DNA from 3 places in the Pseudomonas putida genome. Region 3 is predicted to be linked to each of the others. Evidence: predicted binding sites of a transcription regulator. Region 3 holds the regulator's gene; each other region holds the start of a gene.
What was found. The regulator FliA, encoded in region 3, starts transcription of late flagellar genes. The targets are predictions, from matches to a motif close to CTAAAGTTTNNNNNNNNNNNGCCGNTAA.
Positions count from the first base shown of each region.

Region 1: the regulator FliA is predicted to act here: its motif matches at 1,496-1,523, upstream of motA (flagellar motor stator protein MotA).
Region 2: the regulator FliA is predicted to act here: its motif matches at 3,478-3,505, upstream of C2H86_RS17530 (flagellar protein MotY).

Region 1 is NZ_CP026115.2:2,033,553-2,040,197, reverse strand. It holds gene C2H86_RS09390 (HDOD domain-containing protein) at 1-1,457, opposite strand, end outside; gene motA (flagellar motor stator protein MotA) at 1,588-2,439, shown strand; gene motB (flagellar motor protein MotB) at 2,443-3,477, shown strand; gene C2H86_RS09375 (molecular chaperone Tir) at 3,512-3,991, opposite strand; gene rsgA (small ribosomal subunit biogenesis GTPase RsgA) at 4,105-5,136, opposite strand; gene orn (oligoribonuclease) at 5,278-5,820, shown strand; gene C2H86_RS09360 (trimeric intracellular cation channel family protein) at 5,912-6,523, shown strand; gene queG (tRNA epoxyqueuosine(34) reductase QueG) at 6,550-6,645, opposite strand, start outside.
Region 2 is NZ_CP026115.2:3,838,748-3,845,392, forward strand. It holds gene bfr (bacterioferritin) at 1-366, opposite strand, end outside; gene C2H86_RS17510 (bacterioferritin-associated ferredoxin) at 568-789, opposite strand; gene C2H86_RS17515 (peroxiredoxin) at 1,004-1,606, shown strand; gene rnt (ribonuclease T) at 1,694-2,305, opposite strand; gene pyrC (dihydroorotase) at 2,365-3,411, opposite strand; gene C2H86_RS17530 (flagellar protein MotY) at 3,542-4,480, shown strand; gene C2H86_RS17535 (argininosuccinate synthase) at 4,619-5,836, shown strand; gene C2H86_RS17540 (hypothetical protein) at 5,909-6,349, opposite strand.
Region 3 is NZ_CP026115.2:823,923-830,567, reverse strand. It holds gene flhF (flagellar biosynthesis protein FlhF) at 1-938, shown strand, start outside; gene fleN (flagellar synthesis regulator FleN) at 1,032-1,865, shown strand; gene fliA (RNA polymerase sigma factor FliA) at 1,862-2,602, shown strand; gene C2H86_RS03805 (chemotaxis response regulator CheY) at 2,707-3,081, shown strand; gene C2H86_RS03800 (protein phosphatase CheZ) at 3,100-3,888, shown strand; gene C2H86_RS03795 (chemotaxis protein CheA) at 3,901-6,114, shown strand; gene C2H86_RS03790 (protein-glutamate methylesterase/protein-glutamine glutaminase) at 6,162-6,645, shown strand, end outside.

The DNA of each region.
Region 1 (6,645 bases), 1.2 Mb from region 3:
TCGGCCAGTGGCTTGCCGCCCTGATCGGCCACCGCCAGCATCAGCACCTGGTCACCCACGGCCAGCGAGCGCAGCAACAGGTGTTCGCTGTGGAACAACGCACGCAGCGGTGCTGGCAGTAGCGCCGAGAACTGGGCGTGGTTCTCGGGCGTCAGGCGCAGCTGGCCGACTTTGCTCATCAGCTTTTGCAGCAGCTTGTTCTGCTCGATCTCCAGGGCGATGCCCCCGGCTTCCTTGGGCAGGCCGGCGATCTGCTGCACGCGCAGGTAATCGGCGGTCTTGTCCAGGCTCAGCAGCATGATGCGCTGCATCCCGCAGGCTTGCAGCGCTTCGCGCGCATGGGTGGCCAGGTGCACGGCATTGGTGAAGGGGCTGGGCTGGGAAAGCAGTTCCTGGCACAGTTTGCGCCAGCGGCCGAGCGCCTCGCTGGAAGGCGGTGGCGGGGTGAGCATGTCCGGGTGCGGGCGACGCTGGTCCCAGGGCCAGATCAGCGCCTCGGCTGGGTGGAACAGGGCATGGCGGGCGTGGCGCCGGGCGCTGGCCGCTGCTTGTTGGTGAACCTGTTGTTGCACGTCTTCCAGCGAGGTCTGCAGGTACAGCGCAGTCAGCAGTTGCCAGCGCAGCAGATGCGGATTGTCCCAGCCCACCTGCGCCGCCAGCGCCAGGTTGTTGGCCAGCAGCACAGTATTGGCCGGTTCGTTGAACCAGCGGCGTAAGCCGGGTGCTTCGTCCAGGTGATGCTGCTGGCTGAGCGGGTCTTCTTCGCGGGCGATGCTCAAAACCAAGGCCAGTTGGTCGCGTTCTTCGAGCAGCAGGCGATAGCCTTGGGTCACCCACTTGGGCAGGCGCCAATGTTCGGCCATGGCCTGGCACAGGGCGAAGATGCGCACGCCAAACAGTTCCTGCTCCACGTCTGCCGCGTTTTCGCCCTTGTGGATGACCCGCAGCTCCCAGGCGTCCAGCAACTTTGGGTAGGCCAGGGCCAGTGGCCACAGGGGGGCGAGGAACAACAGGCTGCCCCAGTGGATCTCCTGCCACAGTCGCGCCAGGCGGCTGGCAAAAAGACCGTTGGCCTGTTGCGCGGCGTGCTGGCTGATCAGCAGGAATTGGCGCAGCACGGGCGGGATGTCGTCTTCCGGCAGGGCAGGCAGGCGCATCAGCAGTTCCTTGCTGCGCCCCAGGCCCAGGCGATTCAGGGCGACTTCCAGGCTTTCGGCGGGCTCGGCCTGGCTGGCGTTGGCAGGGTGGTTGGCCTCGCGCATCACCGACAACACCAGGGCGGGGCTGTCCTGCATCAGTTCAGCGATGTCGCGCAACGAGCGGCGATTGTCGTTGATCGCGCTCATGACCCGGTCGTAACTCTGCTTCGGGACCGGTACACGAACACCGTCGAGCAGCTTGACCCAGGCTTCTACAGTACGCGGATTCTGAGTGGGCACCTTGGATTCCATTGGCATTTTGACATCAGTCCGAACTGGCTTTTCGCTTTTAGTGGCTATAGTCTGGCGCAGTTCTGCCGATAAGTAGAAGAAGAGTTTTAAAGCTCCCGTCCCTCTCCCTGACCACGACAGCAAGTGCTTTGATCCTATGGCTAAAATTATCGGCATCATCGTCGTATTCGCGAGCGTGCTCGGCGGATATGTACTCTCCCACGGCAAGATCGCGGCGCTGATCCAGCCGTTCGAAGTGCTGATCATCGGCGGTGCAGCCTTTGGCGCCTTCATGCAGGCTAACCCTGGTTACATGACCATGCATGTAATCAAGAAGTCGATGAAGATGTTTGGCTCACGCTTTTCCCATACGTTCTACCTGGAAGTGCTGGGCCTGGTGTACGAGATCCTCAACAAGAGCCGTCGCGAAGGCATGATGGCGATCGAGAGCGATATCGAAGATGCCGCCGCCAGCCCGATCTTCGCCAAGTACCCGGCGGTGCTGGGCGACGAGCGCATGACTGCTTTCATCTGCGACTACCTGCGCATCATGTCCACTGGCAACATGGCTCCGCACGAACTGGAAGGCCTGTTCGACATGGAGCTGTTGAGCATGAAGGAAGAGCTCGAGCACCCGTCGCACGCAGTCACCGGCATCGCCGATGGCATGCCTGGTTTCGGTATCGTTGCGGCAGTACTGGGTATTGTGGTGACCATGGCGTCGCTGGGCGAAGGCGACCAGGCAGCCATCGGCATGCACGTTGGTGCGGCACTGGTCGGTACCTTCTTCGGTATTCTTGCGGCCTATGGCTTCTTCGGCCCGCTGGCCAAGTGCCTTGAACATGATGCCAAGGAAGAGCTCAACCTCTATGAGTCGATCAAGGCCTCGCTGGTCGCCTCGGCTTCCGGCATGCCGCCTTCGCTGGCTGTCGAGTTCGGGCGCAAGGTGCTGTATCCGAAGCACCGTCCAAGCTTCGCCGAGCTGGAACAAGCGGTTCGCGGTCGCTGAGTCATGGAGAACAATCAGCCGATAATCATCAAGCGCGTCAAGCGCTTCGGTGGCGGGCACCATGGCGGCGCCTGGAAGATCGCTTTCGCCGACTTCGCCACGGCGATGATGGCGTTCTTCCTGGTGCTGTGGCTGTTATCCACGGCCACGCCTGAACAGAAGATCGCCATCGCCGGCTACTTCAAGGACCCGATCGGTTTTTCCGAGAGTGGCACGCCTTACATCATCGACCTGGGTGGCTCGCCGCAGCTGGCACCGGAAAAGACCATCAACCCGGAGCAGAAGTCCGAGCCTACGCCTGACACCAGCATCCAGCTGGACAAGGACCAGGTCGAGACCATGGCCGAGCAGGTCGAGCGCGAGCGCCTCGAGTTGCTGCTGCAGGAGCTGCAGAACAAGGTCGAGGAAAACCCGCAGCTGCAGAAGTTCAAAGACCAGATCCTGTTCGAAATTACCCAGGACGGCCTGCGCATCCAGATCATGGATGCCGAGAACCGGCCGATGTTCGACATCGGCAGTGCGCGCCTGCAGCCGTATTTCGAAGACATCCTGCTGGCCATGGCCGACACCATCAAGGCTGTGCCGAACAAGATCAGTATCAGTGGGCACACCGATGCCAAACCGTACTCCGGTACTGGCGACTTCGGTAACTGGGAGCTCTCGGCCAACCGTGCCAACGCTGCCCGTCGAGCCCTGGTTGCCGGCGGCTACCCGGATGGCCAGGTGGCGCGGGTGGTGGGTTATGCCTCGTCGTCGCTGTTCGATCGCAAGGACCCGTACAACCCGGTCAACCGGCGTATCGACATCATCGTCCTGACCAAGAAGGCGCAGCGCAACATCGAGGGTGAGCAGGGTGCCCCCGAGGCGCCAGCCCAGCCGGCTCCGCCAGCAGATGCAGCGCCTGGGGCCGCGGCCCCGGCAGCGCCGACGGCAGGGGATGCAGCTGCCCAGGCGCCGATGCAGCCGCGTGAGCTGCGCCAGAAGCTGAACATCTTCGAGGATGGGACCTTGAAGATGGATGAGCAAAAGGACCAGTAATGACTGGCAGGGGCTGCGGTGCAGCCCCAACGGTTCAAAACCCCCGCCTGATCTTGGCCTTGAGATCGGCATGAAAGAAATCCGCATTGTCCCGGTCGACACTCGACCCATGCTCCGCTGGCAGAATCATCGCCCGCTGAAACGTGCACTCATCGTGATACGCCCACACGAACAGGTCGATGTGCGCCCGTTCGCGCATCACTGGCCACCTGTCGAGCTGCTCGGGTAGCTCGTAGTCTCCGCTGCGATAGAAACTTACCCGTCGATTGGCTGTTACCGCAGCCTCCAGCAGCCTGGCAGTCCACCAGTCTTCGCCGGCTTCTACGGGTAGCAGGCCGATCCAGTGGGTTGCATCGTTTAACTGTTGGCAAGCGCTGCCATGAGCGTCTTCGCGGGTTTGCCCGTCGGCACCGAACTCCACCAGCTGCGCGGTGATGCCTTCGAGCAGCAGGCGTTCGTTGAGGATGAAGGCGTCAAGCCGCTCTTCGTGGCGGTAACTGATAAAAACCGGCATCGCCGATGCCCTCCCTGATAGAAGTCATGACCTTCAGGGAAAGCGACAGGTAGGGCAATAGATGGCAGGAAAACCGGATGCGTCCTACGCGCTCCGGTAATAATTCCTACAAATCAGTAACTGTCTTCCGGCAGGCTGGCGATGATCGAACGGTAGCTGTTCATCCGCTGGGGCTTGATGCGGCCGTCTTCGAGGGCCTTGAGCAGCGCGCATCCGGGTTCGCGATCATGCTTGCAGTCGCGGAAGCGGCAGGTGCCGAACAAATCGCGGAATTCGATGAAACCGTCCTCGACGTCGTCGCGGCTGACATGGCCTAGGCCGAATTCACGGATGCCCGGCGAGTCGATCAGGTCGCCGCCGTTGGGGAAGTGATACAGGCGCGCCGTGGTGGTGGTGTGCTGGCCCTGGCCAGACCATTCGGACAGGTCGCCGACGCGGGTGCCGGCCTCTGGCAGCAGGCTGTTGACCAGCGACGACTTGCCCACGCCCGACTGGCCGACGAACACGCTGATGTGCCCGTCGAGCATCTGCTGCAGGCGCAACATGCCGTCGCCGTGGTGCGCGGAGACTTCCAGCAGCGGGTAGCCGAGGTCGCGGTAGACCTCGAGCAGCGCATGCAGGCCCGGGCCGTTCTCTTCATCGATCAGGTCGGCCTTGTTCAGCAGCAGCAGCGGGCGGATGCCAGCGTGCTCGGCGGCCACCAGGTAACGGTCGATCAGGTTCGGGTGCGGCTCTGGCGCCGGGGCGAAGACGATCACGATCAGGTCGACGTTGGCCGCCACCGGCTTGAGTTGACCGTGGTTGTTCGGTCGGCACAGCTCGGTGCTGCGCGGCATCTGCGCGACGATCACGCCGATGCCCTGGTTGCCGGCGCGCCAGACTACGCGGTCGCCTGTGACCAGCGCCGGCAGGTTGGCACGCAGGTGGCAGCGGAACACCTGGCCGGCGGCTTCGCCGTCCTGGGCTTCCACCTCGACCTGCACACCGAAGTGAGCGATCACCAGGCCCAATTGTTCCGGCCCCAGGTCACCGCCCTCCAGCTCCTGCAGCGCGTGCTGCTCGCGTTTGGCGGCGCGAGCGGCGCGTTCGTTCTGGATTTTTTCGATACGCCAGTTCTGGCGACGATTGAGCTGGCGTTTGGCCATGGACCTTCCAAGGTGGGGCAAGTTGAAAACGGCAGGCAGTTTAGCACGCCAGCTCGCTGACCATTCTGGTTACCTTTGCGCCGCGCATGCGCAGGCTGGCGTCGCTAGGCTAATATGACGGCCTATACGAGGAGCCCCTTCATGCAGAACCCACAGAACCTGATCTGGATCGATCTGGAAATGACCGGCCTGGATCCGGACCACGACGTCATCATCGAGATGGCCACCATCGTCACCGACAGCGAGCTCAACACCCTGGCCGAAGGCCCGGTGATCGCCATCCACCACAGTGACGAAGTGCTGGCGCGCATGGATGAATGGAACACCCGCACCCATGGCGCCTCGGGCCTGACCCAGCGCGTGCGTGACAGCAAGATCAGCATGGCCGAAGCCGAAGCGCAGACCATCGCCTTCCTCGAGCAGTGGGTGCCAAAAGGCAAGTCGCCGATCTGCGGCAACAGTATCTGCCAGGATCGACGCTTCCTCTATCGGCACATGCGCGGCCTGGAAAACTACTTCCACTATCGCAACCTCGATGTCTCCACCCTGAAAGAGCTGGCCGCACGCTGGGCGCCGGATGTGCGTGACAGCTTCAAGAAGGGCAGCACCCACCTGGCGCTGGACGATATCCGCGAGTCGATCGCCGAACTGCGTCACTACCGCGAGCATTTCATCAAGGTGTGAGCCGAAAGGGCGCAGATATTGTGCCCGCGCCCTCTTTTGGTGCCACAGGCAACTGGTTAGACTGCGCGCCTTTCCCGCACGGACCTGCGCCATGTTGTTGATGCTCTACCTGATCGCCATCACCGCCGAAGCCATGACCGGTGCCCTGTCCGCCGGCCGCCGCGGCATGGACTGGTTTGGCGTGGTGTTGATCGCCTGCGTGACTGCCCTGGGTGGTGGCTCGGTGCGCGACGTGCTGCTTGGGCATTACCCGCTGACATGGGTGAAGCACCCGGAATACCTGGTGTTGACCAGCTGCGCCGCGCTCCTGACGATTTTCATCGCGCCGATGATGCGCCGTTTGCGTTCGCTGTTCCTGGTGCTGGATGCCTTGGGCCTGGTGGCCTTTACCCTGATTGGCTGCATGACCGCGCTGGAGATGGGGCAGGGCATGCTGGTGGCGTCGATCAGCGGGGTGATCACCGGGGTGTTTGGTGGGATCCTGCGGGATATCTTCTGCAACGACATTCCGCTGGTGTTCCGTCGCGAGCTGTATGCCAGTGTGTCGTTTGCGGCGGCCTGGTTCTATCTGGGCTGCGTGTACTTCAAGCTACCGGCGGAGCAAGCGATGCTGCTGACCTTGTTCGGTGGCTTCCTGGTGCGTTTGCTGGCGATCCGTTTCCATTGGGAAATGCCCAAGTTTCACTACAACGACCAGCAGTGAGGTCTGGGGCTGCGCAGTGGCCCCGACTAATCAACGCCGTGCCGGGCCAGCGCCCATTCGACATGCTCGCGCACCAGTTCCGACTCATCCTCCCGCCGAGCCTTCAACGCCTCTATCACCGG
Region 2 (6,645 bases), 3.0 Mb from region 3:
GTCTTCGAGCATGTCACGCGAGCCGAAGTCGCCAGCAGTTTCGCAATGAGCGATGGCGGCTTTCAGGTCGACCAGGCCTTTCTGTTCGATCTTCAGGTCGCACTCGAGCATCTCTTTGGTGTGCTCACCAATCAGCAGCTTGCCCAGGTCCTGAACGTTGGGAATGCCTTCGAGGAAGAGAATACGCTTGATCAGCTTGTCAGCGTGCTTCATCTCGTCGATGGATTCTTTGTACTCGTGCTTGCCAAGCTTGTTCAGGCCCCAATCTTCGTACATGCGTGCGTGCAGGAAGTACTGGTTGATCGCGACCAGCTCGTTTCCGAGGATCTTGTTGAGATGCTGGATGACGCTTACGTCGCCTTTCATGACGGGTTCCTGCCCTGTAGAAGTGTGCCAATACAGGGAAGTTTGAGCCTGTAACTGTGGGCTGTCAAACCTAAGTGTTTGAATAATAAGTGAAAATTAATAGGAATAAGAATGTTTGTGAACCGCGTTGGAACGCTAACTTATTGATATTCAGGCATAAAAAAACCGGACACGAGGTCCGGTTCTTCGAATTCTGTAATATCAGGCAGCAGTAAATTCCACCGGATAGGGCAGGGCGGCGTGCTGGCTCACCTGCAATTCGGTGAGGGTCTCGCGGACCACCTGCTTGGCCAGGCAGGCACATTTGCCGCACTGGCTGGCGACGTTGGTCGCCGCTCGGACTTCCTTGTAACTGCAGCATCCTTCATAGATCGCATCGCGGATCTGTCCGTCGGTGACGCCGACACAAAGACACACATACATAAGGGCTGACCATCGCGGGTTGAGTCGATGGGTTGGAGCTTAATGTTAATGAGAATGCTTGTCAAAGGACTTTCTGGAAGGGCCGTACTTGAGCGACCGACGGTTGCATTCGGCCTGTCACCTCAAGCCGTGTATGATGGTCGGCCTTTGTTGGATGTCGGGCAAGCCCGCCTTGGCCCGGCAAACGGTTCTTCACCCTCATCAGGAGATTACAATGAGCGTACTCGTTGGCAAACAAGCCCCCGACTTCACCGTCCCAGCCGTCCTGGGCAATGGCGAAATCGTCGACAGCTTCAACCTGGCCTCGGCCATCAAGGGCAAGTACGGCCTGGTGTTCTTCTACCCACTGGACTTCACCTTCGTCTGCCCGTCCGAGCTGATTGCCCTGGACAACCGCATCCCTGACTTCCAGGCGCGCAACGTTGAAGTGATCGGCGTTTCGATCGACTCGCACTTCACCCACAACGCATGGCGTAACACTCCGGTCAACGCCGGCGGTATCGGCCAGGTCAAGTACACCCTGGCGGCCGACATCACCCACGAAATCTGCAAGGCCTACGACGTCGAGTCCGAAGGCGGCGTAGCCTTCCGTGGCGCCTTCCTGATCGACACCAACGGTGTTGTTCGTTCGCAGATCGTCAACGACCTGCCACTGGGCCGTAACATGGACGAGCTGCTGCGTCTGGTCGACGCCCTGCAATTCCACGAAGAGCACGGTGAAGTCTGCCCTGCCAACTGGAAGAAAGGCGATCAGGGCATGACCGCTTCGCCAGAAGGCGTTGCTGCTTACCTGAGCGAGAACGCTGGCAAGCTGTAATTGCCACGCGCATGAAAAAACCGGCCCATGTGGCCGGTTTTTTTGTGCCTGGATTCCGGGAGCGGATGACGCTCCCGGAATTTCGACTCAATCGTTGAAGTCGCGCCAGCCGCCCATTTCCTTCCAGCGGTTGACAATGCCGCAGAACAGCTCGGCCGTCTTCTCGGTGTCGTAACGCGCCGAGTGCGCCTCACGGCCGTCGAAGTCGATGTCGGCGCTCTGGCAGGCCCGCGCCAGCACGGTCTGGCCGTAGGCCAGGCCAGCCAGGGTCGCGGTGTCGAAGCTGGAGAACGGGTGGAACGGGTTTCGCTTGATGTCGTTACGCGCTACCGCCGCATTGAGGAAGCCCAAGTCGAAGCTGCTGTTGTGGCCGACCAGGATCGCCCGTTTGCAGCCGTTGGCCTTCAGCGCCTTGCGCACGCCGCGGAAGATGTCGGTGAGCGCGCTTTCCTCGCTCACCGCCATGCGCAGCGGGTGGTCCAGCTTGATGCCGGTGAACTCCAGCGCGGCCTGCTCGATGTTGGCCCCTTCGAACGGTTCTACCCGGAAGAAGTAGGTGTGCTCGGGGAACAGGAAGCCTTTCTCGTCCATGCCGATGGTCACTGCGGCAATTTCCAGCAGGGCATCGGTGGCGCTGTTGAAGCCGCCGGTCTCGACATCCACCACGACTGGCAGATAGCCACGGAAGCGCTCGGCCATCGGGTGGCGCGAACCGCTGCTACCCTGACCGTCCTGGTCGTCTTCGTAGAGGTCTTCGCTCACGCGTTGTCCTCCAGCAGGCGCCAGCGCAGTTTCTCACCGGCACGCAGCGGGATCACGGTCTGCTCGCCAAACGGCAGGCTGTCCGGGGCGGTCCACTCATCGCGGACCAGGGTGATGGTGTCGGTGTTCGCCGGCAGGCCATAGAAGGCCGGGCCGTGCAGGCTGGCGAAGCCTTCCAGTTTGTCCAGTGCATTGCGCTGTTCGAACGCCTCGGCGTACATCTCGATCGCCGCATAGGCGGTATAGCAGCCGGCGCAACCGCAGGCGGCTTCCTTTGCGTGACGGGCGTGCGGTGCCGAGTCGGTGCCGAGGAAGAACTTCGGGTTGCCGCTGGTGGCCGCGTCCAGCAGCGCCACCTGGTGGGTGTTGCGCTTGAGGATCGGCAGGCAATAGAAGTGCGGGCGGATACCGCCGACCAGCATGTGGTTGCGGTTGTACAGCAGGTGCTGGGCAGTGATGGTCGCACCGACGTTGGCCGGGGCTTCGGTGACGAACTGCGCGGCGTCGCCCGTGGTGATGTGCTCGAACACCACTTTCAGGGTCGGGAAGCGTTCGACCAGGCGACGCATGTGCTCGTCGATGAAACGCTTCTCGCGGTCGAACACGTCGATCTCGCTGCGAGTCACTTCACCGTGCACCAGCAATGGCATGCCCACTTCCGCCAGCGCCTCGATGGCCGGGAAGATGTTGTCGATGCTGGTCACGCCCGAATCGGAGTTGGTCGTCGCGCCAGCCGGGTAAAGTTTCGCGGCGTAGACGATACCGCTGGCCTTGGCCGCGCGGATGTCCTCGGGGCTGGTGCGGTCGGTGAGGTACAGCACCATCAGCGGTTCAAAGCGGCTGCCAGCCGGGCGGGCGGCAAGGATGCGCTCGCGGTAGGCGCCAGCTTCGACGGCATTGCGCACCGGCGGAACCAGGTTAGGCATGATGATGGCACGGGCGAAAGTACGCGCCACATCGCCAACGGTATGGGGCAGGACGGCACCATCGCGCAGATGGATGTGCCAGTCGTCGGGACGCAGGAGGGTCAGGCGATCGGACATTGGGGATTCCAGGCGGGTCGAACTCAGGCCCCAATGCTACCGGAAAACCCCGTTCCGAGCACGGCTATCAAGTTTTCCGGCAAGCGTCCGATAGCCTGCCTGTAAGCCGTCAGAATTTGTGGAGCCGCCCGTGCGCCAGCGTTATCTAGCCCTGTTGACCCTTGTCGCCAGCCTGCCGGCCGGCGCACTGACCTTCCAGACCCGCATGGAGAATGTCGCCTGGAAAGTCGAGGGTGACCAGTTCGAATGCCGCCTGATCCAGCCGATCGACGGTTTCGGCAGTGGCGAGTTCGTGCGCAAGGCCGGTGAGCAGCCGGTGTTCCAGCTGCGTTCGCACAGCAATGTGCTGGGCGCAGGTTCCGCGACCTTGCTGGCAGCCGCTGCCCCTTGGCAGCCAGGCCGTGGTGACGTGAATCTCGGCGCCGTGCGCATGGCCCGTAGCGGCGTATTGTTCAGCTCGTCGCAGAGCCAGGCCAGTCGCCTGATCAACGGCCTGCTCGATGGCCGCAGCACGGTGGTGCGCAGCTATACCGGCGAAGGCGGGCGGGTGATGGAGGTACGCGTGTTGCCGGTCAGCTTCGCCAAGGCGTATGGCGACTATCAGGCCTGTGCCAGCAAGATGCTGCCGATGAACTATGACCAGGTGCGCCAGACCCAGGTTGGCTTCCCAGGTGGTGGCTTCGATCTCGATGCCGACGCCCGTGCGCGGCTGGATGTGATCCTCGATTACCTCAAGGCCGACCCGACGGTGAACCACATCGAACTCAATGGCCATTCCGATAACAGTGGTAACCGCCTGACCAATCGCGACACTTCGCGGCGTCGGGCCTTGGCCGTTGCCGACTACTTCAAGGCCCATGGTGTGCCGGAAGAGCAAATCGTCGTGCGCTTCCATGGTGAGCGCTATCCGTTGGTGAAGAACAACAGCCCGGCCAATCGGGCGCGCAACCGCCGGGTAAACATCGAACTGGATCGGGTGGCCCAGGTGGAGAAGCCGGCGGTACAGCCGGTTCAGCAACCGGCAGCGGTAGCGCCTGCTCCGGTTGCACCGGGAACGAAGGCACCTTGACCGTATTTCCTTGCCACCCCGCGTCGCGCCGCTGACAGTTCCTGTCGCTTTGTCGTCAGAAGCTGTCGCCCCACTGTAAATTTATCCGCAACGCCGGTAGAATCGATCCCTTTCCGTACAACCCCGTGGAGTGATGGCATGGCGGACGTAAAAAAGGTCGTACTGGCGTATTCCGGCGGCCTTGATACTTCGGTGATTCTCAAGTGGCTGCAGGATACCTACAACTGCGAAGTGGTGACTTTCACCGCTGACCTGGGTCAGGGCGAAGAAGTCGAGCCGGCTCGCGCCAAAGCTCAGGCGATGGGCGTAAAAGAGATCTACATCGACGACCTGCGCGAAGAGTTCGTGCGTGATTTCGTCTTCCCGATGTTCCGCGCCAACACCGTCTACGAAGGCGAGTACCTGCTAGGTACCTCCATCGCCCGCCCGCTGATTGCCAAGCGCCTGATCGAAATCGCCAACGAAACCGGCGCCGACGCCATTTCCCACGGTGCTACCGGCAAGGGTAACGACCAGGTTCGTTTCGAGCTGGGTGCCTACGCCCTCAAGCCAGGCGTCAAGGTCATCGCCCCATGGCGCGAGTGGGACCTGCTGTCCCGCGAGAAGCTGATGGACTACGCCGAGAAGCACGGTATCCCGATCGAGCGCCACGGCAAGAAGAAGTCGCCGTACTCGATGGACGCTAACCTGTTGCACATCTCCTACGAAGGCGGTGTCCTGGAAGATACCTGGACCGAGCACGAAGAAGACATGTGGCGCTGGAGCGTCTCGCCAGAAAACGCCCCGGACCAGGCTACCTACATCGAGCTGACCTACCGCAATGGTGACATCGTCGCCATCGACGGCGTCGACATGACCCCGGCCACCGTGCTTGCCGAGCTGAACCGCATCGGCGGCGCCAACGGTATCGGCCGTCTGGACATCGTCGAGAACCGTTACGTGGGCATGAAGTCCCGCGGCTGCTACGAAACCCCTGGCGGCACCATCATGCTCAAGGCCCACCGTGCCATCGAGTCGATCACCCTGGACCGCGAAGTCGCTCACCTGAAAGACGAGCTGATGCCGAAGTACGCCAGCCTGATCTACACCGGCTACTGGTGGAGCCCGGAGCGTCTGATGCTGCAGAAGATGATCGACGCTTCGCAGGTCAACGTTAACGGCGTTGTGCGACTGAAGCTGTACAAGGGCAACGTCATCGTGGTTGGCCGCAAGTCGGACGACTCGCTGTTCGATGCCAACATCGCGACCTTCGAAGAAGACGGCGGCGCCTACAACCAGGCCGATGCTGCTGGCTTCATCAAGCTCAACGCGCTGCGCATGCGTATCGCTGCCAACAAAGGCCGCGGGATGCTCTGAGCATCTGGCTGAAGTGGCATAAATAAACCCGGCTCTGGCCGGGTTTTTTTTGCCTGCTGGACGGTGGTCTGATCAATGTCCATGGGCTAAATCCTCGGGCAAGCGGGTGGTCGAAAGAACAACGCACTGATGGAGTTCGATATTGCACATTCGCCACTGCCTGTTTTCGACATGGGGTTGGCTAATGGCTTGCACGATTTGTTGTTGTATCAGTTTCTGCGCGTCAGGGCCGGAAAACATCATGGTTATAGTTTCTTGCGTGTCGGGAGGCGTCGCTTGCTCAGGGATGCTCTTCTGCTCGGCAGGGTCAGGTTTGTAAAAGGATTTGTAGTTGAAATTCAGGGTGAGAAAGAACAGGGCTGTGAGGAAGAATGGAAACCCTACAAGGAACCAAGTGTAGTACGTCTGACTTTTTTCGCTGAGGAAAGGCAAGGTTGCCAAGGCAGAAGCTTCGATGATGCCAGCGAAGATGGCGATTATGGTCAGTGGAGCCACAGGTTGGTTACCGTTCATGATTATTGCCTCCGGCATGTTTTTCATATCAATAACCTACTGACTGTCTCAACTAAATTGTGGACTTTTTCCGGGGTAGGGGAATTCTCAGCGGGGTGAGTGAATTGATCACGGTTTGACTTGCGTGTTCGTGAGCACATTCTTGAGAAAACGATAAATTTTTCTTGTAGGAAAATTCCCAAACAGACGTAAGGTTCATCTATTCGGCTATTTGTACGGGGAGTTGACGCGCCATTGAGCGTTCTGCTCGGTTATGGTGAGGCAGTCGTCAAAGCAAAATAACGAATGATGGATAT
Region 3 (6,645 bases):
CGCGCCTGTTCGACGCCATGCGTTCGGAGCTGTCGGGCCTGCGTGAGCTGCTCGAAGTGCAGCTCGGCTCGCTGGCCTGGAACCAGCTGCAGGGTAGCAAACCAGCCCAGGCCAACCTCTGGCGTCGCCTGCAGCGCATTGGCCTGTCCGGCCCGATCGCCCGCGAACTGCTCGACCTCACCAGTGAGATCGAAGAGCCGCGCCAGGCCTGGCGTATGCTGCTCGCGCACCTGGCACGGATGATCGAAGTGCCACAGGTCGAACCGATCGAAGAGGGCGGGGTGATCGCCGTGGTCGGCCCAGCCGGCATGGGCAAGACCACCACCCTGGCCAAGCTGGCGGCGCGTTACGTGCTCAAGTACGGCCCGCAGAACCTGGCCCTGGTGAGCATGGACAGCTTCCGCATCGGTGCCCAGGAGCAGCTCAAGACTTTGGGGCGCATCCTCAACGTGCCGGTGACCTACGTCGACCCGGGCCAGTCGCTGGCAGCCGCGCTGGAGCCGTTGCTGCGCAAGCGCGTGGTGCTGATCGATACCGCCGGCCTGCAGGCCAGCGACCCGGCCCTGCGCATGCAACTGGAAACCCTTGCCGGGCGTGGCATTGCCGCGAAGAATTACCTGGTGCTGGCTACCACCAGCCAGAAGCAGGTGCTGACCGCTGCCTACCACAGCTACAAGCGCTGCGGCCTGGCTGGCTGCATCCTGACCAAACTCGATGAAACGGCGAGCCTCGGCGATGTGCTGAGCCTGGCCATCAGTCATGAACTGCCCGTGGCCTACCTCACCGACGGCCCGCGCATTCCTGACGACCTGCACCTGCCGCGCCCGCACCAGCTGGTGACCCGCGCGGTCAACGTGCAGTTGCAGGACGAGCCCAGCGAAGAGGCGATGGCCGACATGTTCGCTGATCTCTACCACAACCCGCGACGCGCAGGTTGAGGATGAAGCGTATGCAAAGTACCTACATTCCGGGGCTGGCAGTGCTGCCCCGCGTGTGGCTTGGGTCCAAGCGAGACAAGGTAAACAACGAACATGGGTAGCATGCATCCCGTACAGGTGATCGCCGTCACCGGTGGCAAAGGTGGCGTCGGCAAGACTAACGTTTCAGTGAACCTGTCCCTGGCGCTGGCCGAACTCGGCCGCCGGGTGATGTTGCTGGACGCCGACCTTGGCCTGGCCAATGTCGACGTATTGCTGGGCCTCACCCCAAAACGCACCCTGGCCGATGTCATCGAAGGGCGCTGCGAGCTGCGCGATGTGCTGTTGCAGGGGCCTGGCGGCGTGCGCATCGTGCCCGCCGCCTCCGGCACCCAGAGCATGGTGCACCTGGCCCCGGCCCAGCATGCCGGGCTGATCCAGGCCTTCAGCGAGATCGGCGACAACCTCGACGTGCTGGTGATCGACACCGCTGCGGGCATTGGTGACTCGGTAGTCAGCTTCGTGCGCGCAGCCCAGGAAGTGCTGCTGGTGGTGTGCGACGAGCCGACCTCGATCACCGACGCCTATGCGCTGATCAAGCTGCTCAACCGCGACTACGGCATGAACCGTTTCCGCGTGCTGGCCAACATGGCCCAGAGCCCGCAGGAAGGGCGCAACCTGTTCGCCAAGTTGACCAAGGTCACCGACCGCTTCCTTGACGTCGCCCTGCAATATGTCGGCGCCGTGCCGTACGACGAGAGCGTGCGCAAGGCAGTGCAGAAACAGCGCGCGGTGTACGAGGCCTTCCCTCGCTCCAAGTGTGCCCTGGCCTTCAAGGCCATCGCGCAGAAGGTCGACAGCTGGCCGCTGCCAGCCAACCCGCGCGGGCACCTTGAGTTCTTTGTCGAGCGCCTGGTGCAACCCACCAGCGCAGGACCCGTGCTATGAATGCGAGCGGCTTCAAGATGTACAGCAAGGCGTCGAAAGACGCCCAGTTCGAGCTGGTGGAACGCTACGCGCCGCTGGTCAAGCGCATCGCCTACCACTTGCTGGCACGCCTGCCGGCCAACGTCCAGGTCGAGGACCTGATCCAGGCCGGCATGATCGGCCTGCTGGAAGTGGCCAACAAGTACGACGCCAGCAAGGGCGCCAGCTTTGAAACCTACGCCGGCATCCGCATCCGCGGGGCGATGCTCGACGAGGTCCGCAAGGGCGATTGGGCACCGCGTTCGGTGCACCGCAATACGCGCATGGTCAGTGATGCGATGCGCGCAGTGGAAGCAAGAACTGGCCGCGACGCTAAAGATCATGAAGTTGCTGCCGAACTCCAATTGAGTCTCGATGATTACTACGGGATCTTGAACGATACCTTGGGGAGCCGCCTGTTCAGTTTCGACGACCTGTTGCAGGACGGCGAGCACGAAGGGCTGCACGAGGACGGCGCCAGTGGCCAGGTCGAGCCGTCGCGCGACCTGGAAGACGAGCGCTTCCAGGCTGCCCTGACCGATGCGATCGCCAACCTGCCGGAGCGTGAGCGCCTGGTGCTGGCGCTGTACTACGACGAAGAGCTGAACCTCAAGGAAATCGGTGAGGTGCTGGGGGTCAGCGAATCGCGAGTCAGCCAGTTGCACAGCCAGTGTGCCGCGCGCCTGCGCAGCCGCCTGGGGGAATGGCGGGCGCGTTGAGCCCGGGGTCGTTGCAGTCGTTTTCCACGTTGTACCGAATATGAATACGCGTGCTCGGGGCCGAGCGCGTTTGAGACTGCTTGGAGGTCTACTTGAACAAAGACATGAAAATCCTCATCGTTGACGACTTTTCGACGATGCGGCGGATCATCAAGAACCTGTTGCGTGACCTGGGCTTCACCAACACCGATGAAGCCGATGACGGCACCACCGCGCTGCCGATGCTCGAAAGCGGCCATTACGACTTCCTGGTGACCGACTGGAACATGCCTGGCATGTCCGGTATCGACCTGCTGCGCAAGGTCCGTGCCCACGATCGCCTGAAGACCATGCCGGTGCTGATGGTGACCGCCGAAGCCAAGCGTGACCAGATCATCGAAGCGGCCCAGGCCGGCGTCAACGGTTACGTGGTCAAGCCATTCACCGCCCAGGTGCTCAAAGAAAAGATCGAAAAGATCTTCGAACGCGTCAACGGCTGAGTCACGTCAGGGGGCGCCATGGAAACAACACAGACGTCTTTGGGGGAGTTCGAATCGACCCTGAAGAAACATGCCCAGGAGCTGGTCGAGAGCCTGGAACGGGGGCGTTTCGGCGATGCGGTGCAGCTGATTCATCAGCTCAACCAGACCCGCGACCGTGGCCTGTACCAGGAAGTCGGCAAGCTCACCCGTGAGCTGCACAGCGCGATCGTCAGCTTCCAGATCGACCCGCGCATGCCGCAGGCCGAGGAAGTCTCGCAGATTACCGATGCCACCGAGCGCCTGTCTTACGTGGTCAAACTCACCGAGGGTGCCGCCAACCGCACCATGGACCTGGTGGAGGAGAGCACGCCGGTACTCAACGACCTGGCTGCCGAGGCGCAAGGCCTGAGTGTCGACTGGCAGCGCTTCATGCGCCGCGAAGTCGCAGCGCCGGAGTTTCGCGAGCTGGTCAAGCGTGTCGACAGTTTCCTGACGCACAGCGCCGAGGGTAACCGCAAGGTCGCCGGCCACCTCAATGACATTCTGCTGGCCCAGGACTATCAGGACCTGACTGGCCAGGTGATCAAGCGCGTGACTGCGCTGGTGACCGAAGTGGAAAGCAATCTGCTCAAGCTCGTGCTGATGGCCAGTCAGGTCGACCGTTTTGCCGGTATCGAACACGACCACCAGCAGCTGCGCGCTGAAAAAGATGAAGAAAAACATCCGACTCGGGGTGAAGGTCCGCAGATTCATGCCGATAAGCGTGAAGACGTTGTGTCCGGTCAGGACGACGTCGACGATCTGCTGTCCAGCCTGGGTTTTTAAGGAGCACGTTTAATGAGCTTCGGCGCCGATGAAGAAATCCTTCAGGATTTCCTGGTAGAAGCCGGCGAAATTCTTGAGCAACTGTCCGAGCAACTGGTCGAGCTGGAAAGCCGACCCGACGATGCCGACCTGCTCAATGCAATCTTTCGCGGTTTCCACACTGTAAAAGGGGGCGCCGGCTTCCTTCAGCTGAACGAGCTGGTGGAGTGCTGCCACATCGCCGAGAACGTGTTCGACATCCTGCGCAAAGGTGAGCGCCGGGTCGACGCGGAACTGATGGACGTGGTGCTCGAGGCACTGGACACGGTCAACAGCATGTTCGGCCAGGTGCGCGAGCGCAGCGAAGTGACTGCGGCCACCCCGGAGTTGCTGGCGGCCCTGTCGCGCCTGGCGGAACCTGCCAGCGCCGAGGCCCCGGCAGCAGTTGTCGAGGCTGCACCGGAGCCGGTGGCCGCCGAGGCGGACATCACCGACACCGAGTTCGAACAGCTGCTCGACTCGCTCGATGCGGTCAAGGCAGAAGCGGCCGCAGCCGAAGCGCAGATGCAGGGCGAGACCCTGAGCGGCGCGGGTGACGACATCACTGACGACGAGTTCGAATCGCTGCTCGACCAATTGCATGGCAAGGGCCAGTTCTCGCCTGAACTGGCAGCCACCGAAGCGGTGGTCGAGGCCACTGCGCCGGTGAGCGACGAGATCACCGACGAAGAATTCGAGTCGTTGCTGGACCAGTTGCACGGCAAGGGCACCTTCCAGGCCGATGCCTTGCCGGCTGCCACTGCGGCTGTGGAAAGCGTGGTCGCGCCTGCCAGCAGTGACGAAATCACCGAGCACGAGTTCGAAGCGTTGCTCGACCAGTTGCACGGCAAGGGCAAGTTCACTGGTGAAACCGTTGCTGGCGAGGCGCCTGTCGCCGTGGCCGCGCCGGTTGCGGCCGTGGCGCAAAGCAAACCGGTCGCCAGGCCTGCTGCAGCCCCGGCTGCCGCTGCACCGGCCGCAGCCAAGCCGGCGCCAGCCCGCACCCCGGCCCCTGCGGCCGAAAAGCCTGCCAGCGAAGCGGAAACCACCGTGCGTGTCGACACTGCACGCCTGGACGAGATCATGAACATGGTCGGCGAACTGGTGCTGGTGCGTAACCGCCTGGTGCGCCTGGGCCTGAACAGCGGCGACGAGGCCATGTCCAAGGCCGTGTCGAACCTCGACGTGGTCACCGCCGACTTGCAGACCGCGGTCATGAAGACCCGCATGCAGCCGATCAAGAAGGTCTTCGGTCGCTTCCCGCGCCTGGTCCGCGATCTGGCGCGCCAGCTGAAGAAAGAGATCAACCTGGAGCTGGTCGGTGAAGAGACCGACCTCGACAAGAACCTGGTCGAGGCCCTTGCCGACCCGCTGGTGCACCTGGTGCGCAACGCCGTCGACCACGGTGTCGAGATGCCGGACGAGCGTGAAGCCTCTGGCAAGGCCCGGACCGGCCGCGTGGTGCTGTCGGCCGAGCAGGAAGGCGACCACATCCTGCTGTCGATCTCTGACGACGGCAAGGGCATGGACCCGAGCATCCTGCGCGCCAAGGCCGTTGAAAAAGGCCTGATGGACAAGGACGCGGCCGATCGCCTGAGCGAGTCGGACTGCTACAACCTGATCTTCGCTCCAGGCTTCTCGACCAAGACCGAGATTTCCGACGTGTCCGGCCGCGGCGTCGGCATGGACGTGGTGAAGACCAAGATTTCCCAGCTCAACGGCTCGATCAACATCTTCTCGGCCAAGGGCCAGGGCTCGAAGATCGTCATCAAGGTGCCGCTGACCCTGGCGATCATGCCGACCCTGATGGTGATGCTGGGCAACCAGGCGTTCGCCTTCCCGCTGGTCAACGTCAACGAGATCTTCCACCTCGACCTGTCGCGCACCAACGTGGTCGACGGCCAGGAAGTGGTGATCGTGCGCGACAAGGCGCTGCCGCTGTTCTACCTCAAGCGCTGGCTGGTTCAGGGCCAGGTGCATGAGGAGCAGCGCGAGGGCCATGTGGTGATCCTCTCGGTCGGCACCCAGCGTATCGGCTTCGTGGTCGACCAGCTGGTGGGCCAGGAAGAGGTGGTGATCAAGCCGCTGGGCAAGATGCTGCAGGGCACCCCGGGCATGTCCGGCGCCACCATCACCGGTGACGGCCGCATCGCGCTGATTCTCGACGTGCCGAGCATGCTCAAGCGTTACGCGGCACGGCGTATCTGATTTTCGGCGGCGCACCCTGGCGGGTGGCGCCGCCTAATGGAGTGTTTATGGCAGTCAAGGTCCTGGTGGTGGATGATTCCGGTTTCTTCCGCCGCCGCGTTTCGGAAATCCTCTCGGCGGACCCGACGATCCAGGTGGTCGGCACCGCGACCAACGGCAGGGAAGCGATCGACCAGGCACTGGCGCTCAAACCCGATGTCATCACCATGGACTACGAAATGCCCATGATGGATGGCATCACCGCCGTGCGGCACATCATGCAGCGCTGCCCGACGCCGGTGTTGATGTTCTCCTCGCTGACCCATGAAGGCGCCCGGGTCACCCTCGACGCGCTGGATGCCGGTGCGGTGGATTACCTGCCCAAGAATTTCGAAGACATCTCGCGCAACCCAGAGAAGGTCAAGCAGTTGCTGTGCGAGAAGGTACATACCATCTCGCGCAGCAACCGCCGTTTTGGCGGCTATACCAGCCACGCGCCGGTCAGCGCACCGGCGCCGGCCGCCAGCCATGCACCCGCCAGCAGCCTGGCCA